DNA from 4 places in the Rhizobium sp. 62_C5_N11_2 genome. Region 3 is predicted to be linked to each of the others. Evidence: predicted binding sites of a transcription regulator. Region 3 holds the regulator's gene; each other region holds the start of a gene.
The links. The regulator PhoB, encoded in region 3, activates phosphate uptake and scavenging genes when phosphate is short. The targets are predictions, from matches to a motif close to TGTCATNNANCTGTCAT.
Positions count from the first base shown of each region.

Region 1: a site for PhoB is predicted at 3,990-4,006, ahead of AB8B31_RS20600 (DUF2794 domain-containing protein). Genes of this name have one in related genera too.
Region 2: a site for PhoB is predicted at 2,272-2,288, ahead of AB8B31_RS15885 (DUF1045 domain-containing protein). Genes of this name have one in related genera too.
Region 4: a site for PhoB is predicted at 5,816-5,832, ahead of AB8B31_RS11195 (UDP-2,3-diacylglucosamine diphosphatase). Genes of this name have one in related genera too.

Region 1 covers NZ_JBPWPW010000001.1:4,185,057-4,192,551, reverse strand. The annotation lists gene acnA (aconitate hydratase AcnA) at 1-2,669, shown strand, start outside; gene AB8B31_RS20605 (DUF1223 domain-containing protein) at 2,904-3,644, shown strand; gene AB8B31_RS20600 (DUF2794 domain-containing protein) at 4,029-4,430, shown strand; gene AB8B31_RS20595 (GNAT family N-acetyltransferase) at 4,598-5,155, opposite strand; gene AB8B31_RS20590 (hypothetical protein) at 5,277-5,597, opposite strand; gene AB8B31_RS20585 (Bax inhibitor-1/YccA family protein) at 5,674-6,402, opposite strand; gene AB8B31_RS20580 (ABC transporter permease) at 6,583-7,495, opposite strand, start outside.
Region 2 covers NZ_JBPWPW010000001.1:3,164,560-3,172,054, forward strand. The annotation lists gene uraD (2-oxo-4-hydroxy-4-carboxy-5-ureidoimidazoline decarboxylase) at 1-450, opposite strand, end outside; gene puuE (allantoinase PuuE) at 450-1,373, opposite strand; gene AB8B31_RS15885 (DUF1045 domain-containing protein) at 1,489-2,196, opposite strand; gene AB8B31_RS15890 (NAD(P)/FAD-dependent oxidoreductase) at 2,311-3,489, opposite strand; gene mnmD (tRNA (5-methylaminomethyl-2-thiouridine)(34)-methyltransferase MnmD) at 3,488-4,231, shown strand; gene AB8B31_RS15900 (PAS domain-containing hybrid sensor histidine kinase/response regulator) at 4,225-7,495, opposite strand, start outside.
Region 3 covers NZ_JBPWPW010000001.1:182,338-189,832, reverse strand. The annotation lists gene AB8B31_RS01000 (Hsp33 family molecular chaperone) at 1-661, opposite strand, end outside; gene argF (ornithine carbamoyltransferase) at 750-1,664, opposite strand; gene AB8B31_RS00990 (aspartate aminotransferase family protein) at 1,707-2,906, opposite strand; gene AB8B31_RS00985 (GcrA family cell cycle regulator) at 3,326-3,859, shown strand; gene phoB (phosphate regulon transcriptional regulator PhoB) at 4,124-4,807, opposite strand; gene phoU (phosphate signaling complex protein PhoU) at 4,954-5,667, opposite strand; gene pstB (phosphate ABC transporter ATP-binding protein PstB) at 5,712-6,527, opposite strand; gene pstA (phosphate ABC transporter permease PstA) at 6,543-7,495, opposite strand, start outside.
Region 4 covers NZ_JBPWPW010000001.1:2,215,193-2,222,687, reverse strand. The annotation lists gene AB8B31_RS11215 (TetR/AcrR family transcriptional regulator) at 1-267, opposite strand, end outside; gene AB8B31_RS11210 (efflux RND transporter periplasmic adaptor subunit) at 505-1,677, shown strand; gene AB8B31_RS11205 (efflux RND transporter permease subunit) at 1,683-4,835, shown strand; gene AB8B31_RS11200 (histidine phosphatase family protein) at 4,903-5,652, opposite strand; gene AB8B31_RS11195 (UDP-2,3-diacylglucosamine diphosphatase) at 5,864-6,703, shown strand; gene AB8B31_RS11190 (MFS transporter) at 6,869-7,495, shown strand, end outside.

The sequences.
Region 1 (7,495 bases), 4.0 Mb from region 3:
TCAATTGTCGTTCCACGCTTTCCGTCAACGGGAAGGACTATGTCTATTACAGCCTGCCCAAGGCTGAGGCAAACGGTCTGGCCGGCGTGTCGAAGCTTCCCTATTCGATGAAAGTGCTGCTTGAAAACCTGCTGCGCTTCGAAGACGGCCAGTCGGTCACCAAGGAGCATATCCTGGCCGTTGCCGAATGGCTGAACAATAAGGGTGCGGTCGAAAACGAAATCGCCTATCGCCCGGCGCGCGTGCTGATGCAGGACTTCACCGGCGTTCCCGCCGTCGTCGATCTTGCCGCGATGCGCGACGCGATGGTGTCGCTCGGCGGCGATCCCGAGAAGATCAACCCGCTCGTTCCCGTCGATCTCGTCATCGACCACTCCGTCATCGTCGACGAATTCGGCACGCCGCAGGCCTTCGCCCGTAACGTCGAGCTGGAATACCAGCGCAACGGCGAGCGCTACCGCTTCCTGAAGTGGGGCCAGCAGGCATTCAAGAATTTCCGCGTCGTGCCTCCCGGCACCGGTATCTGTCATCAGGTCAATCTCGAATATCTCGGCCAGACCGTCTGGACCAAGGAAGAGGACGGCGAGACGATCGCCTATCCTGATACCTGCGTCGGCACCGACAGCCACACGACGATGATCAACGGTCTCGGCGTTCTCGGTTGGGGCGTGGGCGGTATTGAAGCGGAAGCTGCGATGCTCGGCCAGCCGGTCTCTATGCTGCTGCCCGAAGTCATCGGCTTCAAGCTGACCGGCAAGCTCAAGGAAGGCGTCACGGCGACCGACCTCGTTCTCACCGTCGTGCAGATGCTGCGAAAGAAAGGCGTCGTTTCGAAGTTCGTCGAATTCTTCGGTCCTGGCATGGACAACATGCCGCTCGCCGACCGCGCGACGATCGGCAATATGGGCCCGGAATACGGTGCCACCTGCGGCTTCTTCCCCGTAGACGGCGAAACCATCAACTATCTCAACATGTCCGGCCGCACCAAGGACCGTATCGCGCTCGTCGAAGCCTATTCGAAGGCGCAGGGCATGTGGCGTGACGGCGACGGCTCCGAGCTCGTCTTCACCGATACGCTGGAACTCGATCTCAGCGATGTCGTGCCGTCGATGGCCGGCCCGAAGCGTCCGGAAGGCCGCATATCGCTCGAGAACATCGCGACCGGTTTTGCCGGCTCGATGGACACGGATTACAAGAAGCCCGGCCAGCTGAACAACCGCTATGCCGTCGAAGGCACGGATTTCGATCTCGGCCATGGCGACGTGGCGATCGCCGCCATCACGTCGTGCACCAACACCTCCAATCCGTCAGTCTTGATCGCTGCCGGTCTTCTTGCCCGCAACGCCGTTGCCAAGGGACTGAAGACGAAGCCGTGGGTGAAGACCTCGCTGGCACCGGGATCGCAGGTCGTCGGCGAATATCTCGCCAAGTCGGGCTTGCAGGCCGACCTCGACAAGCTCGGCTTCAACCTCGTCGGCTTCGGCTGCACCACCTGCATCGGCAATTCCGGCCCGCTGCCGGCGCCGATCTCGAAGACGATCAACGACAAGGGCCTTATCGTTTCCGGCGTTCTTTCCGGCAACCGTAACTTCGAAGGCCGCATCTCGCCCGACGTGCAGGCGAACTACCTCGCATCGCCGCCGCTCGTCGTCGCCTATGCGCTTGCCGGCACGGTGCAGAAGGATCTGACCAAGGAGCCGATTGGCGAGGACCAGAGCGGCAACCCGGTCTATCTCAAGGACATCTGGCCGACCTCGAAGGAAGTCCAGGAATTCATCCTGAAATACGTGACCCGCGAGCTCTACGAAAGCAAATATGCCGATGTCTTCAAGGGCGACGTCAACTGGCAGGCCGTTCAGGTTCCGCCGGGCCAGACCTATGCCTGGGACGACAATTCGACCTACGTGCAGAACCCGCCCTACTTCGTCGGCATGGGCAAGAAGGGCACCGGCGTTTCCGACATCAAGGGCGCCCGCGTTCTCGGCCTGTTCGGCGACAAGATCACCACCGACCACATCTCGCCTGCCGGTTCGATCAAGGCTGCATCGCCGGCCGGCGCCTACCTCATCGGCCACGACGTCGCCGTTGCCGACTTCAACCAGTACGGCACGCGCCGCGGCAACCATGAAGTGATGATGCGCGGCACCTTCGCCAATATCCGCATCCGCAACCACATGCTCGGCCCGAACGGCAAGGAAGGTGGCTACACCATCCACTACCCGTCGAAGGAAGAGACCTCGATCTACGACGCCGCCATGCAGTACAAGCAGGAAGGCGTGCCGCTCGTCATCTTCGCCGGTGTCGAATACGGCAACGGCTCCTCGCGTGACTGGGCTGCCAAGGGCACCAACCTGCTCGGTGTCAAGGCGGTGGTCGCCCAGTCCTTCGAGCGCATCCATCGCTCGAACCTGGTCGGCATGGGCATCATTCCCTTCGTCTTCGAAGAGGGCACGACCTGGCAGAGCCTCGGCCTCAAGGGCGATGAACTCGTCACCATCGAAGGTCTGGAAAAGATCAAGCCACGCGAGAAAAAGATCGCCAGGATCACCTATGGCGACGGCACCGTGAAAGAGGTTCCGCTGCTGTCGCGCGTCGATACGCTCGACGAGGTGATCTACCTCAACAATGGCGGCATCCTGCAGACGGTTCTGCGCGATCTCGCTGCCTGATTTTTAAGAAACTCACATGATAATGGCCGCCGGAGAGCAGTTTCCGGCGGCTTTTCTTTGCGGCGACGCCATTTAAGCGGGGCTCACGATGATTTGTTTTGCGCAAGTTCCCGTCGAGCTACGTCTCACCCGTTCGTGACTTTTCGTTTGGACCCGGAAGGATTATTCGTACGTTCATATGTCAGGGCCTCCGGTTCGAACACGCCGTCGGCGCTGAAAAAGAGGTGCAGGTGAATGTCCCCCCGTTTTTTGATTCCGCTGATCGCTAGCGTTGTTTTCTCAGGCCCGTTGCAGGCCGAGGACGGCACGCCGAAAGGTGTCGTCGAACTCTTCACGGCGCAGGGCTGCTCCTCCTGTCCTCCCGCTGACGCCGCTTTCCGCAAGCTGGTGAACCAGGGCGATGTCATCGCGCTCGCCTATCATGTCGATTACTGGAACTATCTCGGCTGGGCCGATACGCTGAGCTCCAAGGAAAACACCGAGCGGCAGTACGGCTATGCCAGGACGATGGGCCGAAGCAACGTCTACACGCCGCAGGCCATCGTCAACGGACGCGGCCATCTGGCCGGCGCCGATCTCAACGGAATCAACAGCAAGATCGACACCTTTAGCAGCGAAGGCAACGGTCTGACCGTTCCCATCAACGCCGCGATGCGCGGCGACGAATTGGAGATCAAGATCGGCGCCGGACAGGGCAAAGCCAATGTCGTGATGGTCTATTTCGACAAGGAAAAGACAATCGACGTCGAAAAGGGTGAGAACAGCGGCCAGAAGATCTCTTATCTGCACAGCGTCACCAATGTCGAAACCGTCGGCATGTGGGACGGCAAGGCGACCAGTCTGACGCTGCCGGCCAGCGTCCTGCAGCGGCCGCAGCTCGAAGGCTGCGCGATTCTGCTGCAATCGGCGACCGCAGACGGCGATCCGGCTGCCATCCTTGGCGCAACCGTGGTGATGGCTGGAAAAAATATCTGAAATTTCATCCGGTTACGGATGAAATGCTGGGGCGGCCCGGCCGAGCGTATTCGGGGCTGGGGTTAAGGTCGATACGCTCCGCCGGGCCCTTTGGCGCGCTGGCGCCAAACTGGAATTCATAAATCTCCTGCAAATGAGGCGCTGTTTTGACTGAAATGCGGCGCTGTCGAGAAAGCGTTGGCCTGCCCAGCGCATCATGCCTTCCGAAAATCGGACCCAACTTTCGGAAGGCATGATGCGCAGACTTAAAGTGCTACAGCGTCCGTGCGCGAGAGACGCGCGGCGCTGTGGTGCGGCCGAATGTGGCGGCTGGCACTCTTGCAATTTGCGGCGGCTCGGGCAAACTGTCACTCTCCTGTCACATGTGGAGGCCTTGTGAGACTGATGACAGATCAGCCGGATTTGCGACACGGCGAAAGCCGTTCCGTCGACCACAGTTCCTCAGTCGTCGTCGATCTCAGGGAATACAAGCAAAGCAAGGACCCGCTTCCGGTGACCTTCCACCGGCGCGAACTGGACGCCATCCTCTGGATCTACGGCCGTATGGTCGGTGACGGTGAATGGCGCGACTACGCCATCGATCACCTCAAGGACAGGGCAGTCTTTTCCGTCTTCAAGCGTTCCGGCGAAATGCCGCTCTTCCGCATCGAGAAAAATCCTAAGCTCGCCGCCAAGCAGGGCGCCTATTCCGTCATCAACACCAACGGTACGATCCTGAAGCGCGGTCACGAGCTGAACCAGGTGCTGAAGGTGTTCGACAAGGCCCTGAAGCTCGTCGACAAGTAAGCCGCATTACAGCATCCTTTGCGCGTCTTTTCAGACGCGCAAAGGATGCTGTAACACTTTGAATCTAAAGCGCGTCGCGATCTTTCAGATTCGCCCCTCGCGCTTTAGGTCTTTGTTTTTACGCATGTCGTTATCGCAAAACCGCGCACACTTTTGCGCGACATGCTTTAGCCGTTAAACAGCGTGCCGGGATAGGCTGATGGGTCCGGATCGGTGCTCGTACCCTCACCGAGGACGCGCTGCATGAACATCGTATCCAGCCAGCGGCCGTGCTTGTAGCCAGTGCCCTTCATCAGACCGACCTCCTCGAAGCCGGCTGCGCGATGAAGCGCGATCGAGGCGGGGCTGGCGCCGCCGATGACGGCGGCCATCTGACGGAAACCGAGTCCGGTGCAGCGGGTGATCAGTTCGGCGAGCAGCGCCTTGCCGATGCCCCGGCCGCGGGCCTCAGGCGCGAGATAGATCGAATCCTCGACCAGCCAGCGATAGGCAGGACGCGTGCGAAACGCCGAGGCATAGGCGTAGCCGAGCAGCACTCCGCCCGCATCGACGGCGGCGATATAGGGATATTGCTGGCTGACAATGGCCGCAAAACGTTGCGCCAGCTCGGCCTCGGACGGCGGTACGATCTCATAGCTCGCAACGCCGTTCAGGACGGATTCGCGGTAGATATCGGCGATGGCGGGAATATCGGCTTGCGAGGCTTTGCGCAGGAGGAAGGACATCGGCGGCTGGTCCAGCGGGAGGGCAGGGCTCCTCTAAAACCATTCCTGCAAAGCCGGCGCAACAAAAAAAGCCGGTGCAAGCCCGTTTGCAGATGATCATCAACGACATGCCCTGCCGCAGCTACTCTAGAATTTGGATCCTCAACCTTTCGGCTTGCTTGCGCGCCTGGCGCCTCACATACAGGACCAGCAACGGCGAGAAGACGAAAGCCATGGCGACGTGCACTACAGCAGAGAGCACCAGGTCACTTCCTCTATTCAAGTCGATAGGTATCAGGTGCCAGTAGTCGATAGCCAGAACCCCTGAAATTGCGCCGGCCAAGGCGGCAATGGCGGCGCTGAGCCAAGCAAAGATCGAATAGAGCAGGCTATCAGGCAGTCGCTTCGCCAATAGTACTGCAACGACAATGCACGGGATGAAAACAAATCCTTGCAGTAGCATGCCCCTACCCCCTCCGGCATTCACCCACAACAATAAAGGCGGCCGAAGCCGCCTTTTCGATCTCAGTCTGCCCTGCTTATTTACGGTTGCCCATGAACTGCAGCAGGAACATGAAGAGGTTGATGAAGTCGAGATAGAGCGTCAGCGCACCCATGATCGCCTTGCGACCGGCCACGGCGACGTCATCGGCTTCCAGGTACAATTCCTTGATCCGCTGCGTATCGTAGGCGGTCAGGCCTGCGAAGATCAGGACGCCGAGCACCGAGATCGCGAACTGGACGGCGGACGACGCCAGGAAGATGTTGACCAGCGAAGCGATGATCAGGCCGAAGAGACCCATCATCAGGAACGAGCCCATCGCCGACAGGTTACGCTTCGTCGTGTAGCCGTACAGCGACAGCGCGCCAAAGGAGGCGGCGGTGACGAAGAAGGTCTGAACGACGCTCTGGCCCGTGTAGATCAGGAAGATCGACGAGAGCGACAGACCGACGAGCGCAGCGTAGACCGCAAAGGTCGTCTGGGCGGCGGCCACCGTCATGGTATTGATCCGGAAGCTCAGGAAGAACACCAGAGCCAGCGGCGCCAGAATGACCACCCACTTCAGCGGGCTTACATAGATCGCCTGACCGAAAGCGGTCAGTTCGCCATTGGCGAAGGCGAATTGGAACGACAGATATGCGGCCACACCGGTGATCGCCAGACCCAGCGCCATCAGGTTGTAGACCTTGAGCATATAAGCGCGCAGGCCTTGATCAATCATCTCGCCGGTCTGAGCGCGGCTTTGATAGTTACGAAGATCAGCCATAGTTTCCTCTTACAAGCTCCGATGGATATACGGTGTCGGGGTTTTCGACCCGGGCGCCGCTGCGGAGCTCCAGCATGCCTGCGAACAATATGAGGCTTTCGCCCATTGCAAACAAGAGGCTTGCAAAGCCTCGGCCGGTTAAATCGCCGTAAGGTGAAGGGTTTGAGTGCCGCTGCCCGGTCAGAGCTCGCGCAAAACGGGGGCCGCCTTCTGCCCAAGGATGCGCCAGGTGCCGATAAGGCCGATGCCGACGGTGAGGACGAGCGCGGTCACAAGCGTCAGTCCCGCCACGTCGGGCAGAAATGTCGAGGGCAGACGCATGATGCGGGCGACGATGAACCAGGCGGCAACGCCGCCGGCGATCAGCGCGAAGATTGCGGTCGCAAGCCCGAGGATCAGATATTCGTAGCTGAAGGCGCGGATCAGCATGGCGCGCGTGGCTCCGAGCGTCTTCAGCACCACCGCGTCGTGGGTGCGCGCCCGGTTTCCGGCGGCAAGCGCGCCGGCAAGGACGAGGATCGAGGCGATGAGGGCGACGGAGGCTGCGGCGCGGATCGCGGTCGCAAGCTGTGCGACCAGCTGGTTGACGATATCGATCGCGTCCTTGACGCGCACACTGGTGATCGTCGGATAGGTGTTGGTGACGGATTTCAGGATCGCCGCATCTTCGGCCGGTGTCGAAGAGGGATCGGTCAGCGTCGCGAGCCACGCATGCGGGGCGCCGCGGAAGGTATTCGGCGAGAAGACCATGACGAAATTGATCGACAGCGATTCCCACTCGACGCGGCGCAGATTGGCTATCTTCGCCGTAATGTTGCGGCCGAGCACGTTGACGGTGACCTTATCGCCTATCTTGAGGCCGAGCTCATGCGCCTCTTCCGAGGAGAAGGAGACGAGTGGCTCGCCGCTGTAATCCTTGTCCCACCATTTGCCTTCGGTGAGGGCGGCGTTCTCCGGCAGGGTTTCGGCATAGGTGATGCCGCGATCGCCGTTCAGCACCCAGCGGCCGGCCGCCGGCACGTTCATCTTGGTGACATCCTCGCCGTTGAAGGCGATGATCCGGCCGCGCAGCATCGGCACTTCGACGAGCTTG
Region 2 (7,495 bases), 3.0 Mb from region 3:
GACCTGCGCCGTCGCGGTCACAAATTCCTCATGCCGATCATTGCCGATCCGTGTTTCGAACGCCGACAGGATATCGTCCTTGCCGAGACCCTTGACGGCGATGATGAAGGGAAAGCCGAATTTTCCGACATAGGTCGAATTGAGTTCGGTGAAGCGGGCATGCTCGGCTGGGCTCAAGCGATCGAGACCGGCGCCGGCCTGCTCCTTCCGGCTGTCCTCGGTGAGTTCGCCCGATATCGCGAGGCGCCCGGCAAGGTCAGGATGGGCGTTGAGCACGCCGAGACGCTCCTGCGGGCTTGCCGCCCGGAACGCGGCGGTTAGCGTCGCATGCACGCCGGCCGCCGTCAGCGGCTCCGTCACGGGGCCGGCGTCATAGGCGCGCTCGGCGATGAAAGGCGAATGTTCAAAGACGCCGCCGAAGCGGGAGACGAAATCCTCGCGCGACACCATCAAAGCGCTTCCGGCTGATGGTGCTTGTGCCAGTGCTCGGCAATCTCGATGCGGCGTGGAATCCAGACATTGTCGTGCTTCAGCACATATTCGATGAAGCGCTTCAGCGCCGCTGCCCGGCCGGGACGTCCGACGAGGCGGCAATGCAGGCCGACTGACATCATCTTCGGGCTGCCCGCCTTGCCTTCCTCATAAAGCGTATCAAAGGCATCCTTCAGATAGGTGAAGAACTGATCGCCGGCATTGAAGCCCTGCGGCGTCGCAAATCGCATATCATTGGTTTCAAGCGTATACGGAATGATCAGGAAGGGTTTCCCGTCGACGCCCTTCACCCAGTAAGGCAGGTCGTCGGCGTAGGAATCGGAGGAATAAAGGAAACCGCCCTCCTCCTGCACCAGCCGAAGCGTGTTGTCGGAAGGCTTGCCCTGATACATGCCGTAGGGCCGCTCGCCGGTGAGTTCGGTGTGCAGTCGCACGGCTTCGAGGATATGCTTGCGCTCCAGATCTTCTGGAAAATCCTTATATTCCAGCCAACGGTAGCCGTGGCTGGCGATCTCCCAGCCTGCCTCCTTCATCGCAGCGACGGCCTCGGGGTTGCGGGCCATCGCCAGCGTCACGCCGTAAACGGTCGCCTGCACCTTGAGATCGGTGAACATGCGCCAGAGCCGCCAGAAGCCGGCACGCGAACCATATTCATAGATCGATTCCATGTTGAGGTTGCGCTGCCCTGGCCAGGCGGCCGCGCCGACGATCTCCGACAGCAGGTTTTCCGAAGCCGGATCGCCGTCGAGGATCGAGCTTTCGCCGCCCTCCTCGTAGTTGATGACGAACTGCACGGCGACGCGTGCCTCGTCCGGCCATTTCGGATCAGGCGTCAGACGCCCGTAACCAACGAGATTGCGCGGATAAGTCTCGGATACCATCAAATCACCTTCTGAAAAGACGGGGAACGGTAGCATCCGCAGCCGGAATGTCGAGACGGAAACTGCTCGGCCGGATTTTGCCTTTACGGCACAAGCCTTTAGCTCATCAGCAGGTTCAAGCGATTTTGCGCGCGCTGACCTTGCCCATCGGATGCAGCGAATGAACGCGGAAAGGACCGCCCGTGCCCTCCTCTATCATCAGCGCCACGTTCGAAACCATGACAGGCTCGCTCAGGACAGGCTCGAAGATCGTGCGCAACACCGGCTCGATGCGCGGCATGTCGATCGCGTTGACGGGACCCGTCACCGGCATATGAAAGCGGAACTCCTCCATCACGTAAGGGTTACCCCAGCGATGCAGATTGGCAAATTGCGTCGCCGATAGCCCGTCCGGATCGCTGCGTTCGATCTCGGCCTCGCTGAGCGGCGCGCGGAAACGATCGAATTCCTGCACGATCGCCGAAGCGAGATACTGGATCTGCTCGCAGGGAGTGCTCGGCAGCAGGCTGTAGAAATTGCCGAGCCGGGCGACTTCGATACGCGGAATCTGGAAGGGAACGAAGGTCTCGGAAAAACGCATCAGATCGCGCAGGAGTTGCGATTCGGGCATGTCGCGGGACAAGTGGAACGGCGCCTTCAAAACGCCGTGAAATCCGTAGCGCCGCGGCACCGCGGTATGGAAGGCGATCTCGTGAATGCCGAGGCCACGGACTGCCGGAGGCTCCATCATATCGCCCGAAAACACGTTTCGGCCAAGCCAATTGGCGGCCACGAGCGACAACGGGTCGCTCGCCGGAGGCGTGAAGCAAATGGCATAGCGCATGCAATTTCCTCCATCAAGGAAGTGAGCGCCGGTGAGATCCGGCGCTGTCGATGCGCAAGCAGATAGGTGATTTCCATGACAGAATAACGAAACGCAGCGCCGCCTAATTCACGTTTAACGTGAAGCCGTCGCAATATGGCTTGAAATTGCGAAGCTTTCCGGCAGCAGAAATCCGCAGTCTGTATCGCTTGCGATACATATCGCCGCCTCAGCCAGCCGGTGGGCGAGGCCGAAGCTGACCTTGAAGCCGCCGGTCAGCGCGATCAGGCGCCGGTGATCGGGATGGCGGCCGATCATTGGATCCCGGTCGATCGCCTTCGGACGAAGCCCGGCCCAGCGCTCGACAACGGGAGCGTCGCGAAGCGTCGGCACGATGCCGCGCGCCGCCTCGATCAGCACGTTGAGCTGGGCGTCGGTCGAGGTGGGATCGTCAAAACGGTTCTCGCTGGTGCTGCCGATTGCCACGTGCCCGCCCTCATGCGCGATGACATAGAGCCCGTCGAGAAAGATCGTCGGCAGCGCCGGGTCAATATCGGCTTTCAACAGTGCTGCCTGTCCCTTGACCGGCTGGCCGAGCGGTTGTTTCAGCCCCGGCGTCAGTTCTTGCAGCAATGGAAAGGAGCGATGGCCGGCGGCCACGATGCAGTGACTGAAAGCGATCGTTTCACCGTTGATCTCGGTCGTGCCGCGATCAGGATCGAGGCCGGCAACCGTCGTATGCTCCAGGATACGAACATGTTTTGCCCGCCGCAGGAAGGCGATAAGCGCTGCGATTAGCAAGCGGGGCGCAACGCGGGCGGCGAGCGTGTCGTGCACGAAGCCGCTCTCGCCGGCGGACGCCTCGATCCAGCCGTTGACCGGTGGCCTGTCGAGCACATGCCAATGGAAGCGGCGCTCGCCCGCCCGCCAATGCTGTTCAGCGTCCTCGAAATGGCCGCGCGCTATTTTTTTGAGATGCGGCTTCGGCAGCGGGATCAGCCGTCCGGACCTGTTATACCCGGCGGAAAGCCCGGTCTCGGCTTCGAGCGCTGTGATTTCGGCTTCGAGCGAGACCAGTGCATCGAACTGGAACTGCTTCTTCTCCGACCATCGGTCCGGCATATGCGGCATCAGCGCGCCGAGCAGGCCGCCGCTTGCACCTTCGCCCAACCTGCCGGCGTCAGCAACAAGAGTACGGATGCCCCGGCGCTCGGCATGGACGGCCGCCCAGAGCCCCATGATGCCGCCGCCGACGATCAGCAATTCTGAGGATGATTGACCTGAGACCGGCTGAGGACTATCGGCTTTTTCCATGAGAGACGTGAACCCCGATCAGATTGGCGCGGGCGCGCCGCAGCCGCTCGAATGGCGCGACGGCGATATGCCCTATTCCACCGCCTTTGGCGATCATTTTTATTGCCAGACCGATGGGCGGCTGGAATGCGGCCACGTTTTTCTCGCCGGCAACGGCCTGCCGGAGCGCTGGAACGGGCGGCAGAGATTCCGGATCGGAGAACTCGGCTTCGGCACCGGCCTGAACTTCGCCGAAACCTGGCGGCAATGGAAGCTCCACCGTGCCGACGGCCAGCACCTGCGTTTCACCTCCTTCGAACTCCACCCGATGCGCGGCGAAGAAATCGGCCGGGCGCTGTCGCACTGGCCGGAGATCGATGCCGAACGCGAGGCGCTGATGGCGGCGTGGCCGCAAGCGCCTGGTGGAATCGTTGAGCTCGATCTCGATGCCCAGACGACGCTCAAGGTCGTATGCGGCTATGCCTTGGACGGCGTCGCGGCAGCCGAAGACGACTTCGACGCCTGGTATCTCGACGGCTTCGCCCCGTCGCGCAACAGCGATATGTGGTCGGAGGAACTGATGCGGCTCGTCTGCGAGAAAAGCGCAGCCGGCGGCACTTTCGCCACCTATGCGGCGGCCGGCTTCGTGCGCCGCAATCTCATCGCCGCGGGTTTTGCCGTCGAGCGCCGTAAGGGCTTCGCCGGCAAGCGCGAAATGCTCTGTGGCATCAAGGCATCCCCCAGTCAGCGCGCAGATCAGTAGCTGGTGCGCTCCGGCTGCTGCTCGCTCGTTCCGAGCCACTGGCGGATTTTTTCCTCGAGCAGCTCGGGACTGATCGGCTTCGACATGTAGTCGTCCATGCCGGCATCGAGGCAGAGCTCGCGGTCGCTTTCGAGCGCATGGGCGGTGACGCCGATGATCGGCACCCGGTGCCCCTGCCCGTTTTCGCGCGCGCGGATCGTCTGGGTCGCCTGATGGCCGTTCATGACGGGCATTGAGACGTCCATCATGATAATGCGCGGCGTATACCGCTCCCAGGCGGCGACCGCCTCCTCGCCATTGTCGACGACGAGGAAGGAAAGACCCGTGCCTTGCAGGATCTGTGTGAAGACGATCTGGTTGACCTCATTGTCCTCGGCGACGAGCACGTCGACGAATTCAGCGGTTCGCTTCTGCGGCGCAGGCGCGGGCGCCTGCACGGCCACTTCCGTCTGCAGCCGGGCAATCTCGGCCTCGGATGCCTGCTTGACGCGGCTGGCGCGCACCACCTCGACGACCGTGTTGCGCAGCACGTTGGCGCGCGCCGGCTTCATCAGATGCGCGTGGCCGTTCAGCGCCGCGAATTCCTTTTCCGTGCCGGAAATATCCATCGACGTCAGGAAGATGATCGGCAGTTCGACGAAGCGGGGATCGGCTCGTAGCCTGCGCGCGACATCGGCGCCGTTCATATCGGGCATGTGATAATCGAGCACGACGGCATCGACTGTGACGCCGAGATTGGCCGCCGCCTCCAGAATCGCAAGACCGGTACCGCCGCCTTCGGCGGCCACGCCGTCGAAGCCCCAAAGGGACAGCTGTTCGGTCAGGATTCGCCGGTTCACCTCATTGTCGTCGACGACGAGGATGCGCGCACCCTGCACGTTGATCGGCAACGGCTTCGGCTCAAGGCGGGCGGCCGCAACCGCAAACGGCAGGTTGACGGTGAAGACCGAACCCTTGCCCCATTCGCTCTCGACACTGAGATAACCGCCGAAGAGGTCGACGAGCCCGGCGGTGATCGCAAGACCGAGGCCTGTACCCTCATGCCGCCGGGTCGATGAGGCATCCACCTGCGAGAACTTGTCGAAGACCGATTCGAGCTTCTCCGGCGGAATGCCGATACCAGTATCCTCGATGCGGATGCTCGCCATGATCTCGCCGCCTGCTGCCGGCTGGAAGCCGACATCGACAAAGACATGGCCGCGCTCGGTGAACTTGACAGCGTTGCCGACGAGATTGGTGACGATCTGGCGGAAGCGCCCGGCGTCGCCAATGACCGCAGCGGGCAAATCGGGAGCGGCTCGCACCAGGAGCTCGATGTTCTTCTCGGCGGCGTGCGAGGACAAGAGTGTCGCTACGTCCTCCACCGCTTCGGTGATATCGAAGGCGGCTTTGCGCAGTTTCATCTGCCCGGCATCGATCTTCGAGAAGTCGAGGATATCGTTGATGATCGTCAGCAGCGCATTGCCCGACTTGACGATGATATCGACGAAGGTCTTCTGGCGCGTATCGAGATTGGTCTTGGCAAGCAGTTCCGCCATCCCAAGCACGCCGTTCATCGGTGTGCGAATCTCGTGGCTCATATTGGCGAGGAATTCGGATTTGGCGCGGTCGGCTGCTTCGGCGCGCGACAGCAGCTGGCGCAGTTCCTCTTCGCGGCTCTTGAGTTCGGTGACATCGGTAAAAAGCGCCACCCAATGCTGTCCCCGGCTGACCGTTGCATCCATGTTCACCCAGCGCTCGCCGCCGACATGGAAGGCAGTGGAGATGGGCAACCTCGCCGCGATATTGTCGCGCCAACCCTGCAGAATCTCGGCCGCGTCCTCGTGGAAGTCGCCACGCGCAGCGCAGAACTCGAACATGCCGAGCCAACCTTGCCCGGTCTCGATATAGGTGGCGGGAATCTCCAGGATATGAGCCAGCGCCTCATTAGACATCTTGATAATGCCGTCCTGGACGATGGCGAGGCCCTGCGGCATGGCGTGTGTCGCGTCGCGCATCATCTCGCCGAGATGCTCCAGCGCGGCACGGGCCTCGTGGACCTCATTTTCCCGCTCACGCACTGCCGTGATGTCGGCATAGGTCAGCAGGATCCGGTCGTTTGAGATACGGCGGCTGTCGAAAATGACGGATTTGCCACCCGCCCAGCCGAGCTCGATCGGCTCGGGCTCCTCGGTTTCGAACAGGTGCTTGCGGAAAGCGTAGATCTCCTCGGGCGTCTGTGTGCCGTCGTAGCGACCGAGCTCATAATTGCGGCGGATGACATCGATGAAGGGGCGGCCGTCGAAGGGATCGTCGAGCGGCAACTCCCAGATGCTGTAGAACTCGTCGTTGACGGAGAGGATCCGGTGGTCGTTATCGAGGATCAGCACGCCGATCGGAAGCGAGCGTAGGATATTCTCGATATCCCGGTGCAGCACCTCTTCCTGCTTCTGCGCCTCGATCAGCGCCTTCTCTCGTTCCTTGAGTGGCGAGATGTCTGAAAAGGAGCCGACGACATAGGGCCGACCATCCGCTGTCACAACGCGGTTGACGCGCGAGAGGACGGAATAGATATGGCCGTCCTTGCTCGGCAGCAGGCTTTCGATCTCCTTCGACTTGCCTCCCTCCAACGCCAGCAGGTTTTCCTGGTAGATCGCCTCGCCGCCTTCCGGACCGAACATTTCGTGTTCGGTCATCCCAAGGACCCGAGAACGGCTATGGCCGCTGAAGGTTTCGTAATATTGATTGGCATAGACGAGGCGATGCTTCTCGTCGCGCACGAAGGCCGCGACCGGGAGGTCCTCCAGGATGGTACGCAGCAGGTCGAGCTCGTTGACGCTCTCATGCCAGGCCGTGTCGCTGACAGCCGCAGGCTTTGCGTCGTTGCGATAGGCGGCGTTGACGACCAGCGGCCGGCCATCCTCGGCAAATATGCCAATCGGATGGTCGAGCTGTTCCAGTGCCTCGCGCACGCGGGCGAAATCGGCGGCGTCGTCGCTATCGTCGGCGGCGCGGCGCGGCGCGGCGCGCACTTCGAAAATGCCGAGCACGTAAGCCCGGTCCAGCGATGGCGAAAAGCTTTCTATCTGGATGCGTTCATGGCTGAGGCCCGCCGCATCGAAGCAGATTGCGTTTTCCTCAGTGCCGAATACCAGCGCGCGGCGCTCCTTGTCCTCACGATCCTCTTCCTCGGGACGGTCGAGAAGCTCGCGGCTGCGCCTGCCGATGAAATCGGAGATTTCGCGACCCAGAAAACGGGCATAGGCCTCGTTGACGGCGACATAG
Region 3 (7,495 bases):
CGCCGTCGCCGCCGTGGAGATCCGGCTGGCGCATGCGCTCCGGCGCTTCCGGCAGGAACTGGGCGACGAGGCCGCCTGCCCGCCAGCGATGGCGCGGCTTGCCGGCATCGTCACGATCGAAGAGTTCGGCGGCGGCAAGGCGGACGCGCGTCGGGATCTGCTCCGACTGGCGGAAATAGACGCCGGCAATTTCTTCCAGCGTAGTGCCGTCGAGCGCGACGATGCCCTGGTAAGGCTGGCTGAACTTTCCCTGGTCGATGGTGAAGGCGAGCACGCCCTTGCCGAGCAATTGCTCCGGCTCGGTTTCACCAGACTCGATCGCCTTGTTGAGCAGCGCCTGATCGAAACGGGCATAGGCGCGGACATTTTCCGGCGTCGAGAAATCGGCGACGAGGAGATCGACCGGGCCATCGCCCTTGGTCTGCACCGTGAACTTGCCGTCGAACTTCAGCGAGGTGCCGAGCAACACCGTCAGCACGACGACTTCGGCAAGCAGCCGGGCAACGGGTGCGGGATAATGATGGCGCTCGAGGATCGCATCGAGCATCGGGCCGAGCTGGACGGCGCGGCCGCGCACATCCAGCCCCTCCACCTGGAAGGGGACGACATGGTCATCGCCGGCGAAATCAAACTGGCCGAGGGCGGCTGCAGCTTCTGCCATGGCTTTCACTCCTAGTTTAGAGCGATGGGCCAGCGTGCCCTTCGCTCACGCGGTCGCGAGTCTGTGACTCGCGACATCCGATTATGGTTCAGATCGCGCCCAGGCACCAAGCAAGAATCGACTTCTGCGCATGAAGACGGTTTTCCGCCTCATCGAAGACCACGGATTGCGGACCGTCGATCACTTCGTCCGTCACTTCCTCACCGCGATGGGCGGGCAGGCAATGCATGAACAATGCATCATTGCCGGCTTTCGCCATCAAGGCCGCGTTGACCTGATAAGGCTGGAAGACATTGTGACCCCGGGCCCGATGTTCCTGATTCATGGAGACCCAGGTATCGGTCACCACGCAATCGACGCCGGCGACCGCACGGTCGGCATCATGGCAGAGCATGATTTCGGCGCCCTCATTGCGGGCCCAGTTCAGATAGTGATCCTTGGGCTCGGAGCCAAGGGGTACGGCCATGTTCATGCGGTAGCCGAAACGCGCGGCACCCTCGACCAGCGAATGCAGCACATTGTTGCCGTCGCCGGTCCAGGCGATGGTCTTGCCCTTGATCGGGCCGCGGTGCTCTTCGAAGGTCATGATGTCGGCCATGATCTGGCAAGGATGGGTGTCATCCGTCAGCGCATTGATCACAGGCACGGTCGCATGCTCGGCAAGCTCGACCAGCCGCGAATGTTCGGTGGTGCGGATCATGATCGCATCGACATAGCGCGACAGCACCTTGGCGGTGTCGCCGATCGTCTCGGCGCGGCCGAGCTGCATCTCGGTGCCGGACAGGAACAGCGTTTCGCCGCCGAGCTGGCGCATGCCGACGTCGAAGGAGACGCGGGTGCGCGTCGACGGCTTCTCGAAGATCATCGCCAGCATCTTGCCGGCGAGCGGCTTGTCGCCCTTGCCGGCCTTGAAGGCCTGCTTGCGGGCGAGCGCATCGTTCATGATGGTTCTGAGATCGGCTGATGTGACCGCCGAAAGATCGAGGAAATGTTTAGGGCTCATATCGTCTTCTTACCTGTGCTGCGCCCGAAGGCGGCAATCTCTTCAAGCCGTCTTCTTGACCTTGGAGGCGCGAATGCTTTCGGCGGCGCGCTCGATGCGGGCAAGGCCCTCGCGGGCTTCCTCGGCGGTAACCACGAGGGGCGGAAGAAGGCGGATGACGTTGTCGCCGGCGGGTACGCCGAGCAGATGGGCGGCGCGGATCGCCTGCAGCAGTTCGGCGGAGGGAACGGCAGCCTTGATGCCGAGCAACAGCCCCTCGCCTCTGATATCTTCGATCACATCGGGATAACGATCCTTCAGTGAGGCGAGGCCCTGGCGGAAGACCAGTGCGACGTCGCGCACATGCTGGAGGAAGCCATCGGCAAGGATGATGTCGAGCACGGCACTGCCGACGGCCATGGCGAGCGGATTGCCGCCATAGGTCGAGCCATGCGTGCCGGCCTTCATGCCGGAGGCGGCCTCTGAAGTGGCAAGGCAGGCGCCGAGCGGAAAACCGCCGCCGATGCCCTTGGCGACAGCCATGATGTCGGGGGTGACGCCCGCCCATTCATGGGCGAAGAGCTTGCCGGTGCGGCCGACGCCGGTCTGGACCTCGTCGAGGATCAACAGCAGGCCGTTGTCGTCGCAGAGCTGGCGGAGCGCCTTCATGAATTCGGTGGTGGCAGGACGGACGCCGCCCTCGCCCTGCACTGGCTCGATGAGAATCCCAGCCGTGGCATCGGTAATCGCGGCGCGGACCGCTTCGATGTCGCCGAAAGCCACCTGATCGAAACCCGGCGCCTTGGGGCCGAAGCCTTCGAGATATTTCTCCTGGCCGCCGGCGGCGATCGTCGCCAGCGTCCGTCCGTGGAAGGCGCCTTCGAAGGTGATGATATGGAAGCGCTCGGGATGGCCCTTGGAAAACTGGTAGCGGCGCGCCGTCTTGATCGCGCATTCGAGCGCCTCGGCGCCCGAATTGGTGAAGAACACCTTGTCGGCGAAGGTGGCGTCCGTCAGCCGTTTCGCCAGACGTTCCTGGCCGGGGATCTCATAGATGTTCGACAGGTGCCAGACCTTGTCGGCCTGCTCCTTCAGTGCGCCCACAACATGCGGATTGCTGTGGCCGACTGAGGTGACGGCAACGCCTGCGCCGAAATCAAGATATCGCTCGCCGCTTTCGGTGATCAGCCACACGCCCTCGCCTCGCTCGAACCGCAGCGGGGCACGAGAATAGGTGTCATAAAGCGGCGCGGCTTCAGCCATGGCGCGATCTCCATCAAGTTGCCGGGCAATGACTCCGGCTAAGGAAACCAGGCCCGAAAAATCAAAAATGCCGCCTTGCGGCGGCGAGTGGCACTATTTCCTTTTCGCGCTGCAATGTCAACAAAACTGCGCCCTTAGCGTATGCAGCAAGGGTGTACAGCGGCATTTTCAGTCTTCAACAGGCATTATTGCAGAAATGCCACGCAGAGGCAGCAAGTTGGGGAAAACTACGAATTCGATTCATCCGGATTCATGCGACTCTTGTCACGGAGTCAGCCTCACACTAGGTTAAAGATCAATTACTAGACTGCATGCGGCGGAACTAGTCACCAAAATTGATCAAGCGTTTCTTGTTTCGGAGCTCCCGGGACAACGGTGAGGGATTCTGCCATCACCAACGCAAACGGTGGAGACAGGGCATGAACTGGACAGACGAGCGGGTCGAGAAACTCAAGAAACTTTGGGCCGAAGGACTGAGCGCCAGCCAGATCGCTGCGCAGCTTGGCGGAGTCAGCAGAAACGCGGTCATCGGCAAAGTGCACCGGCTAAGCCTTCCGGGCCGTGCCAAGGCCGGCGGCACCAACACCGCCGCACGAACGCCGAAGCGCAATACGTCGGCGCCGCGCGCGCCGAACTACGCCTCACGGGTCGCCACGCGCACCGTTACCCGCCAGCAGGGCGCGACCATGCTGAAGGAAGAGATCGAGATCGAAACGATCGAGGAAATGGAATACGTGCCGAGAGGCAACGTGGTCGTGCCGATTTCCCGACGCCTCGGCTTGACGGAACTGACCGAACGCACCTGCAAGTGGCCGGTCGGCGATCCGCTGAAGGACGACTTCCATTTCTGCGGCTGCGAATCCCCCGACAATTCGCCCTATTGCGGCTACCACCAGAAGCTTGCCTACCAGCCGGTCAACGAACGCCGCCGGGCGGCCGCGCGGGCCAGCTGAGCGGTCTGACCATCGTTAGAATGCAGAAAAACGGGCCGAGTGGCCCGTTTTTTAATGCAATTTTGGTTTGTGCCTATGGCTGCCCCTCATCCGGCTGCCGCCACCTTCTCCCCGCGCGCGGGGAGAAGGGGATATGCCGTGACCTCTCCGTTCCCCGCCAACCTTTCGCGGGGCACGTCCCCTCGCCCCGTTTACGGGGAGAGGGTTAGGGTGAGGGGCAGACGTCAGCACGAGCGACTTTGTCAGCAACCAGAACGGAAGCCCTCAGGCTTCCATCGAATAGCCGGCGCCGCGGACGGTGCGGATGACGTCCTGCATGTTGGAAAAATTCAGCGCCTTGCGCAGGCGGCCGACATGGACGTCGACGGTGCGCTCGTCGACATAAATATCGTGGCCCCAGACGCCGTCGAGAAGCTGCGAGCGGGAGAAGACCCGACCCGGTGACGACATCAGGAATTCCAACAGGCGGAATTCGGTGGGGCCGAGGCGGACTTCGCGGGTCTTGCGATGGACGCGATGGGTCTCGCGGTCGAGCTCGATGTCACCGCATTTCAGTACCGTCGACAACACCTCGGGGCGGGCGCGGCGCAGCATCGCCTTGACGCGGGCAACGAGCTCGGGGGTCGAGAAGGGCTTGACGACATAATCGTCGGCGCCCGTCGACAATCCGCGAACACGCTCGCTCTCCTCGCCGCGCGCCGTCAGCATGATGATCGGCAGGCGCTCGGTTTCCGGCCGCATGCGCAGGCGCCGGCAGAGCTCGATGCCGGAGACGCCGGGCAGCATCCAATCAAGGATGAGAAGATCGGGCGTGCGCTCCTGAAGCCGCATTTCGGCTTCGTCGCCACGAAGGATGGTATCGACCTCGAAGCCTTCCGCTTCGAGATTGTAGCGAAGAAGCACGCTGAGGGCTTCCTCGTCTTCAACAACTGCTACTCTCGGGATCATGCGTGTCGGTCTCCTCGCGCATGATCCTTAAATCGGGGGTGATTTAAGCAATGCATCCTGCGCAAATTCAGAAATTGGCTGCGACCTCTTTGCGCGCCCGGACGGGCGCGCACGCAATTGACTGGTCCGGGCGACTGGCCCGGCGGTTATTCGGTGACCGCGCCCACGGTGTTGGCGCTGTCGTCCTTCGGACGGTCGCCTTCCGGCTGCGCGCCTGTCGTCATGTAATAGATCGTCTCGGCGATGTTGGTGGCGTGGTCGCCGATGCGCTCGATGTTCTTGGCGCAGAAGAGAAGATGCGTGCAGCTGGTGATGTTGCGCGGATCTTCCATCATGTAGGTCAGGAGCTCGCGGAACAGCGAGGTGTACATCGCGTCGATCTCATTGTCGCGTTCGCGGATCGCATTCGCCTTGTCGGCGGAACGATTGGTATAGACATCGAGCACTTCCTTGAGCTGGACGAGCGCCAGCTCGGACAGATGCTCGAGGCCGCGGGCGAGCTTGCGGGGAACACCGGTGCTTTGCACGGCGATGACGCGCTTGGCGGTGTTCTTGCCGAGGTCGCCGACACGTTCGAGATCGGCGGCGATGCGGATCGAACCCATGATTTCGCGCAGGTCCGAAGCCATCGGCTGACGGCGGGCGATGGTGACGATCGCCTTGTCGCCGATTTCGCGTTCGGCGTGATCGAGGATCACGTCGTCGGAGATGACCTTCTGCGCCAGCGCGGTATCGCCATTGACGAGGGCGCGCACGGCTTCGCTGACCATCTGCTCGGCCAGGCCGCCCATTTCGGAAATCCGCCTGGACAGGAACTTCAAATCATCATCATAGGCAGAAAAAATATGTGTCGATGCCATGGGGCTTTATCCTCGAATAACGGGAAGGCTTGGTGTCGCCAAAATCAGCCGAAGCGACCCATGATGTAGTCCTGGGTGCGCGGATCGTCGGGATTGGTGAACATCTTGTCGGTGTCGTTCTCCTCGACGAGATTGCCGAGGTGGAACATGGCGGTGCGCTGCGAGACGCGCGCGGCCTGCTGCATGGAGTGGGTGACGATGACGATCGTGTAGTTCTCGCGCAGCTCGTGGATCAGCTCCTCGACCTTGGCGGTGGCGATCGGGTCGAGCGCCGAGCAGGGCTCGTCCATCAGGATGACTTCAGGGCTGACGGCAACGGCACGGGCAATGCAGAGGCGCTGCTGCTGACCGCCCGACAGGCCGGTGCCGGATTCGTGCACGCGGTCCTTGACTTCGTTCCAGAGACCGGCGCGCTGCAGGCTGGTCTCGACGATCTGGTCGAGATCGGCCTTCGACTTGGCAAGGCCATGGATGCGCGGGCCGTAGGAGACGTTTTCATAGATCGTCTTCGGGAACGGGTTCGGCTTCTGAAAGACCATGCCGACGCGGGCGCGAAGTTCGACGACGTCGATATCGGGATCATAGATATCGTCGGTGTCGAGGGTGATCTTGCCGGTGACGCGGCAGCCGTCGATCGTGTCGTTCATGCGGTTGAGGCTGCGCAGGAAGGTCGACTTGCCGCAGCCGGACGGGCCGATCAGGGCGGTTACGGTGTTTTCGCGGATGTTCAGGTTCACATCGAAAAGCGCGCGCTTTTCGCCGTAGTAAACCGAGACATCCTTTCCGATCATCTTATACGGGACGTTGCTCATCTTGTGATCCAGCGCCTTTTCAACTGCAGCTTCCGTCAACATGTTCATGATGTTTAACTCCGTTTACCAGCGGCGCTCGAAGCGACGACGCAAGAGGATGGCGCCCATGTTCATGACGATCAGGAACAGGAGCAGGACGATGATGGCACCCGAAGTACGCTCGACGAAGGCACGTTCGGCCTCGTTGGCCCACATATAGACCTGCACGGGCAGAGCCGTCGAGGGATCGAGCGGTGTCGTCGGCGCATTGGCGACGAAGGCGACCATGCCGATCAAGAGCAGCGGCGCGGTTTCGCCGAGCGCATGCGCCAGGCCGATGATCGTGCCGGTGAGGATGCCGGGCATGGCGAGCGGCAGAACATGGTGGAACACCATCTGCATCTTCGAAGCGCCAAGGCCAAGGGCTGCGGCGCGGATCGACGGCGGCACGGCGCGCAGCGCCGCACGCGTCGCGATGATGATCGTCGGCAGGGTCATCAGCGTCAGCACCAGGCCACCGACCAGCGAAGCCGAGCGCGGCAGGCCGATGAAGTTGATGAAGACGGAAAGACCGAGCAGGCCGTAGACGATCGAAGGGACCGCGGCGAGGTTGTTGATGTTGACCTCGATCAGATCCGTCAGCTTGTTCTTCGGTGCGAACTCCTCGAGATAGATCGAGGCGGCGACGCCGATCGGCAGAGCGAGCACGAGGACGATCAGCATCAGGTAGAGCGAGCCGATCAGGGCGACGCCAAGGCCTGCGGCCTCCGGACGGCTGGAATTGCCATTGACGAAGAGGCCGGTGTTGAACTGCTTGTGGAGAGCGCCGCTCGCCTTCAGCTCGTTCATCCAGGCAACCTGCTTGTCGTTGACCTTGCGGTTCTTCTCATCGACCGACAGATCGATCTGGCCCTTGTTGGCGCTGTCGACATTGGCGTCGGCGAGCACCGTGACGTTGACCGTCTTGCCGATGATCGACGGATCGGCGACGACCATGTCGCGCAGCTGGACCGGCGCACCCTTGGAGAGCATCGCGG
Region 4 (7,495 bases), 2.0 Mb from region 3:
GCCGTGGCCGCCCTTGTCCCTTTCCAGTTCCTGATCGATCTCGCGGTCGAGGTTTTCCATCATGCCGTCGAACACGGCCTCTATAAGCGCCTGCTTATTGGGGAAATGGTGGAACAACCCTCCCTTGGTCACGCCGGCTGCGCTGGCGACCGCCTGTAGGCTGACGGCGGCCAGACCATGCTCGAGCGCCAGCTTGGTGGCGCAATCGAGAAGAGCTTGCCGCACGACGTCCGGCTGTTTCTTTCTGTTGCGGGGGCTATCTACCAATGCATGACCTGTGTTCGAGATAAGCTTCGCGCCGAGGCGCCCGAGAGGATCAGTATCACTCCCGGGATCGCCGGGCCATGGGAACTCCAAATATGATAATGCTATCATACCGACCGGTAGGTATCTTGCAAAGCGAAAAAAGATCGACTATCTGTCGGCTGAGGAGGCCCGCCGAACGTCATTTCGGCGGGCTGTGCTTTTTTGGATCCCGGCGGGACCATCGGAAGGCTTTTGAACATGCTTCTTCACACGAAATCATTGTGTTACGCGCTAACGCTGGGACTTTTTCTGGGCGCAGGCCTGCCGGCTCACGCACAGGAAGGCGGCGCGATGCCGCCTGCTGCCGTCAGCGTCCTGACGCTTAGTGCCCGCCCACTTCCCGTGGTCAGCGAACTGCCCGGCCGCATTGCCGCAACGCGCGTCTCGGAAGTGCGGTCCAGGGTTTCGGGCATCCTGCAGCAGCGGATCTTCGAGCAGGGCAGCCTCGTTCAGCAAGGCGATGTGCTCTACCGTATCGATCCAGCGCTGTTCCGGGTTCGGGTGGCAAGTGCCGAGGCAAGCCTCGAGCGTGCCAAGGCGACGCAGCTGAATGCCCGCCAGCAGTTGGACCGGCAGAAGTCGCTGCGCGACCGCGATGTTGCAAGCGGTATCGAATATGATGCGGCAGCCGTCGCCCTTGCCCAGGCCGATGCCGATGTTGCGCTGGCGCAGGCCGCACTCGACGAAGCGAAGATCAATCTCGGCTATACCGAAGTTCGTGCGCCTATATCAGGCATCATCGGCGGCGCGCTGGTGACGGAAGGCGCGCTGGTGACGGCCGACGCCGGCAACGCGCTGGCGATGATCCAGCAGATCGACCCCGTTTATGCCGACTTCACGCAATCCTCCGGAGACCTGCTGGCGCTAAAGCGGGCGGTCGAGAACGGCCGCCTCACATCGACCGAACCAGGCAAGGCCGACATCAAGCTCGTCTTCGACGATGGCACGGTCTATGGCGAAGCCGGTAAGCTTCTCTTTAGCAGTGCCAGCGTCGATGCGACGACGGGCCAGGTCACCCTTCGCGGTGAATTCTCTAATCCCAAGGGCGACCTGCTGCCGGGCCTTTATATCAGGGTCCGCATCGAGCAGGCCGTCCGGGAGAAGGCAATCCTTATCCCGCAGCGCGCCGTCATCCGCACGGCTGACGGCAAGGCGCAGGTCTATGTCGTCCAGGAGGGAGACGTGGCGCAACCGCGCGACGTTGAGCTTGGTCAATCCGCCGGCAATGAATGGGTGGTTGAAAGCGGCCTGTCATCAGGCGAACGTCTCGTCGTCGACGGCGTGCAGAAACTGCAGCCGGGCGCAAAGGTCGCGTCGGAAGAATGGCGGGATGGCCAGCTCGCGTCCGGTGACGCCAAGAAGCCGGAGTAAGGTCGATGGCACGTTTCTTTATCGATCGCCCGATCCTGGCCTGGGTCTTTGCGATCTTCATCTCCATCGCCGGCCTGATCGCGCTGCCGTTCCTGCCGGTCGCCCAATATCCCAAGGTCGCGCCGCCGCAGCTCAGTATAACCACCAGTTATCCCGGCGCATCGCCGCAGGATATCTATCAGGGCGTCACCCGCCAGATCGAGGAAGAACTGAACGGGGTCGAGCACCTTTCCTATTTCGAGTCGACGTCGGATACATCGGGCGCAATGACGGTCACCGCGACCTTTGCGGCCGGCACCGATATCGACCAGGCCTCCGTCGACGTTCAGAATGCCATCCGCCGCGTCGAACCGCGGCTGCCGCAATCCGTCAAGGATCAGGGCATCACCGTCGAGGAGGCATCGTCCGGCTTCCTGATGTTCATCTCGCTGACCTCGACGGACGGGAAGACCGATGAGGTGGCGCTCGGCGACTATCTCAACCGGAACGTCATCGGCGAGCTGCGCCGTCTCGACGGCGTCGGCCGCGCGCAGCTGTTCGCGTCGCAGCGGGCGATGCGCATCTGGATCGATCCCGACAAGATGGTCGGCCTGAACCTCACCGCATCCGACATCAGCGCGGCGATATCGGCGCAGAACGCCCAGGTCGCAGCTGGCCAGATCGGCGCGGCGCCCAATCCGATCTCGCAGGACCTGACGGCGACGGTGCTGGTGAAGGGGCAACTGACCGACATCAAGGAGTTCGGAGACATCGTGCTGCGCGCCAATGCCGACGGATCGAATGTCAGGCTGCGGGATGTCGCGCGCATTGAAGAGGGCAGCGAGAGCTACAGCTTCTCCACCCGCTTGAACGGGCAGCCGAGTGCTGCCATCGCCATCCAGCTGTCGTCGACGGGCAATGCCGTCAACACGTCCAACCTGGTCAAGGCGAAGATGGAGGAGCTCTCACGCTTCTTCCCGGCGGGAGTTGAATATTCCGTTCCCTATGATACCAGCCCGTTCGTCTCGGCATCTATCGAGAAGGTGGCGCATACGCTCGCAGAAGCCGTCGCGCTCGTCTTCGTCGTCATGCTCATTTTCCTGCAGAGCTTCCGCTACACAATCATTCCGACGCTCGTCGTTCCCGTCGCGCTGCTCGGGACGCTTGCTGTCATGTATGCCGCCGGCTTCTCAATCAACGTGCTGACAATGTTCGCGATGGTGCTTGCCATCGGCATTCTCGTCGACGACGCCATCGTGGTGGTGGAAAACGTCGAGCGGCTGATGGCGGTGGAAGGGCTGTCACCGAAGGAAGCCACCAAGAAGGCGATGCGGCAGATCACCGGCGCGATCCTCGGGATTACGCTGGTTCTTTCCTGCGTCTTCGTGCCGATGGCGTTCTTCCCGGGTTCAACCGGCATCATCTATCGCCAGTTCAGCCTGACCATGGTTGTTTCAATCCTGTTTTCGGCCTTCCTGGCGCTGTCACTGACACCGGCGCTCTGCGCCACCTTCCTGAAGCCGATCAAAGGACATCACGAGAAGAAGGGCATCGCCGGCTGGTTCAACCGCAACTTCGACCGGCTGACCGGCCGTTATGCCCGTACCGTCGGGGGACTGGCCAAGCGCTCCTGGCGGGTCATGGCCGTCTATGTCGCGCTGCTCGTCGGCCTTGGCTATCTCTTCGTCAACCTGCCGAGCAGCTTCGTGCCGGATGAGGATCAGGGCTTCCTGATCGTCGACGTGCAGGGACCGCCGGAGGCGAGCCGCAACCGCACGGTGGCCTCGCTCGAAAGCATCGAGGCGATCTTCAAGAAGGAGCCGGCCGTTGCCAATGTCGTCGCGATCCAGGGCTTCAGCTTCTCCGGGCAGGGACCGAACGCCGCCCTGGTGTTCGTCACGCTCAAGGACTGGGCCGAACGCGGCGCCGGCAATTCGGTGCAGGAGATTTCCAACCGCGCCAATATGCAGCTGTTCGGCCTGAAGGATGCGACATCCTTCGCGCTGTCGCCGCCGCCGATCGAAGGCTTCGGCACAACCAACGGCTTCACCTTCCGCCTTCAGGATCGTGGCGCGAAGGGCCAGGCGGCACTGACCGAGGCGGCGGGAATGCTGCTCGGCAAGGCATCTGAGAATCCCATCATCGCCGGTATCCGCCCTGAGGGCATGCCTGATTCGGCCCAGCTCGTGCTGGTCATCGACCGCGAAAAGGCAAATACCTTCGGCGTTGCCTTCGCCGACATCAACAGCACGATCACCGCCAATCTCGGTTCGAGCTATGTCAACGACTTCCCGAATTCGGGCCGCATGCAGCGCGTCATCGTGCAGGCGCAGGACAAGAGCAGGCTCCAGGCGGAAGACCTGATGAAGCTCAATGTCCGCAATGCGAGCGGCGGCATGGTGCCGCTGTCGTCCTTTGCCGTCGCCGAATGGCAGAAAGGGCCGGCGCAGATCGTCGGTTATAACGGCTACCCCTCAGTGCGCATTTCGGGCGCTCCGGCGCCTGGATATTCATCGGGCGCGGCAATTGTCGAAATGGAACGGCTGGCCTCGGAACTTCCCGAAGGCTTCGGCTTCGAATGGACCGGCCAGTCGCTGGAAGAGCTCAGATCGGGATCGCAGGCGCCGTTCCTGTTCGGCCTCAGCATTCTCTTCGTCTTTCTGCTGTTGTCGGGGCTTTACGAGAGCTGGTCCATCCCGTTGTCGGTGATGCTGGTCGTGCCGCTCGGCGTCATCGGCTGCGTGCTCGCGGTGATGAGCCGCGACATGTCCAACGACATCTACTTCAAGGTTGGCCTGATCGCGATCATCGGGCTGTCGGCGAAGAACGCCATCCTGATCGTCGAATTCGCCAAGGACGGTTTTGCCGAGGGGAAATCGCTGATGGATGCCGCGATCGAAGGCGCCCGTCTGCGCTTCCGGCCGATCATCATGACCTCGCTTGCCTTCACCTTGGGCGTGGTGCCGCTGGCGATCGCCACCGGGCCAAGTGCTGCGAGCCAGAATGCCATCGGCACGGGCGTGCTTGGCGGCATGATCTCGGCGACGGTGCTGGCGATCTTCTTCGTTCCTGTCTTCTTCGTCTTCGTGCTGCGCCTCTTGAGGACGAAGCGGCCGGAGACTGTGAATGATGAGGCTCCGGCCGGGCAGGAAGCTGCGCCGGTGACGTCGCCGAGCTGAGGTGAAGAGTTGGCGGGTTGCCTTACGCAACCCGCCACAGACCTTTGCGGCGGTTCGATGTAAGGAGCTAACCGCCGGGCTTCGGCGTAAGCGTCACGTCTGCGCCATAGGCATCGCGCAGTTCGCCCTCCTGTCCCCGCTGCCGGTCGGCGGCCTGATGCAGCAGGATCGACTCGTATCCTTGCGAGCGCGTCCCCTCGATCAGCGTGATATCGGCGTTTCCAGGATTGTCGGAGCGCTCGAACCACTCGACGGGGCGGTGCAGGAAATTCATTTCGACCGCCCGGTTGGTGACGCCATGACCGACGATCACAACGTTGTGGTCGCTATTTTCGGCATCGTGCATAACGGTCTGCAGGAACAGGCGCACCCGCTGGGCCACATCCGCCCGGCTTTCGCCATCCGGCGGCCGCGCGTAGAACTTGCCGCTGTTGCTGCGCAGCCTCGCCCATTTCTCGAACTCCTCGGGAAACTTCTGCTTCTGTTCGGCGTGGTCATAGATTTCGGTGAAGAGACCGAAATCCTGCTCGCGCAGCAGATAATCTTCCCTGATATCGCCGACGACGCTTTCCGGCAGGGCTTCGAGCAGCGCATCCTTGCTCTGCCGCGTCCTCAGAAAGGGCGAGTACCAGATCTGCAGCTTGCCGAAACCCGCGCTCGGCAATGCCTTGAGATAGGAGGCGATCACGCCGCCTGCCTCGAGTGCCTGCCGATGGCCCCACTGCGTCAGCGGCACGTTGTGATCGCCGAATTGGCGGTAAGCCTGTTCGTTGATGTTGCCGAGGGATTCGCCGTGGCGAACGAGAAAAAGACGCATCAGCCATCCCGCATTGTCGGATATGAATCGCCGCCATCATGAACGCCCTGAATGCGCAGGGCAACATGGCCGGTAGGCCTGGCGGCGACGGGGCTCCTGCCCGTGCGGCGACAGGCATCCTGCCAGCGCGGAATGAACAGGTTTGCAGCGCTTTTCCTGGCCTTGTCATCTTCCTGAAACACGAGTCTGATTTTGGAAGGCTAGATGAAAGATGGGACATGAGCGGCAGCTCGTGAAAGACATGATGGAACCCAGACATTTCCGCACGCTCTTCATTTCCGATGTCCATCTCGGCTCGAAGGCCGCGAAGGCCGACTTCCTGCTGGATTTCCTGCGCCACCACGAGGCCGATACGATCGTGCTCGTCGGCGACATCGTCGACGGCTGGCGTCTCAAGCGCAGCTGGTACTGGCCGCAGGTCTGCAACGACGTCGTCCAGAAGCTGTTGCGCAAGGCGCGCAAGGGCACGCGCGTCGTCTATATTCCCGGCAATCACGACGAATTCCTGCGGGCCTTCCCGGGCATGCATTTTGGCGGCATCGAAGTCGTCGAGCGCATGATGCATGACGGCGCCGACGGCAGAAAATACCTGATCCTGCATGGCGACGAGTTCGACGTCGTGGTCCGCAATGCCCGATTGCTCGCCTATCTCGGCGACTGGGCCTATGACACGGCGATCCGCATCAATATCATCCTGGCGGCGGTGCGGCGTCGACTTGGCATGCCCTACTGGTCATTCTCGGCCTGGGCGAAGCTGCAGGTCAAACATGCCGTCAATTTCATCGGCGAATTCGAGCGCGTCGTGGCAGAGGAAGCCCGCAAAAATGGCGCCGATGGGGTGATCTGCGGACATATCCATCATGCCATCATCCAGGATATGGACGGTATCCGTTACATCAACACTGGTGATTGGGTGGAAAGTTGCACGGCGGTCGCCGAGCACGAGGACGGTACGTTCGAACTGATCACCTGGCGGGCGCTCGCCAGCAGTGTGACAGCACTTGCCGCCGTCGAGCGGGAAGACGCAGAACTGGCTCCACAGGCCGCCTGATTTTGGCGCCGGCGCATCCGCTCCTGCGCTCCCTCGAATTTAGCCGTTACCGTTAGGCGACAGGCCCTATTTATTTTCTAAAACGTTTCAGGACGGCTATTTCTCGCAATAGTCGCCTCCAGGGTGGTGTGTTAGGACAACGTCCAGTTTCCTTCAGGTCCACCCATGATTCCCGCTCAAAATTCCCCGACGGGTGAGGGAGCGCCTCCGCGCTTCCGCATGCTCAGCGCGCTTTCCTATTGCGCGCCGCTGCTCGTCAACGGCATCGTCCTGCCGTTTTTTCCCGTGTGGCTCGCAACCCACAGCTTCAGCGACCACGAGATCGGCATCATCCTTGCCATACCGATGGTGGTTCGCGTGTTGGTGGCGCCTGTCGTCGCCATGATCGCCGATCGATTGAAGGAGCGCGCCGACGTGCTGCTCTGGTCGGGTTGCCTGTCGCTGCTGACGGCGATCGCGCTGTTCTGGACGACGACCTTCTGGCCCGTGACGATCGTCTATGCGCTGCAGGGCGCCACCTTTGCGCCCTATGTGCCCGTCGTCGAATCGATCGTCATCTCGGGCGTTCGCCGCTGGGGGCTCGATTACGGATCGATGCGCGTGTGGGGCTCGATCGCCTTCATCGTCTCGACGCTGGTCGGTGGCCAGCTGATCAGCCGGTGGGGCGGCGAAATGGTGCTGCCGGTCATGGTGTTCGGCTTTATCATGACCGTTGTCATGGCGATCTTCTGTCCGCGCATCGGACCGACGCGACGGCGCGGCCAGCCGATCAACATTCCGGCAGCCACCGGC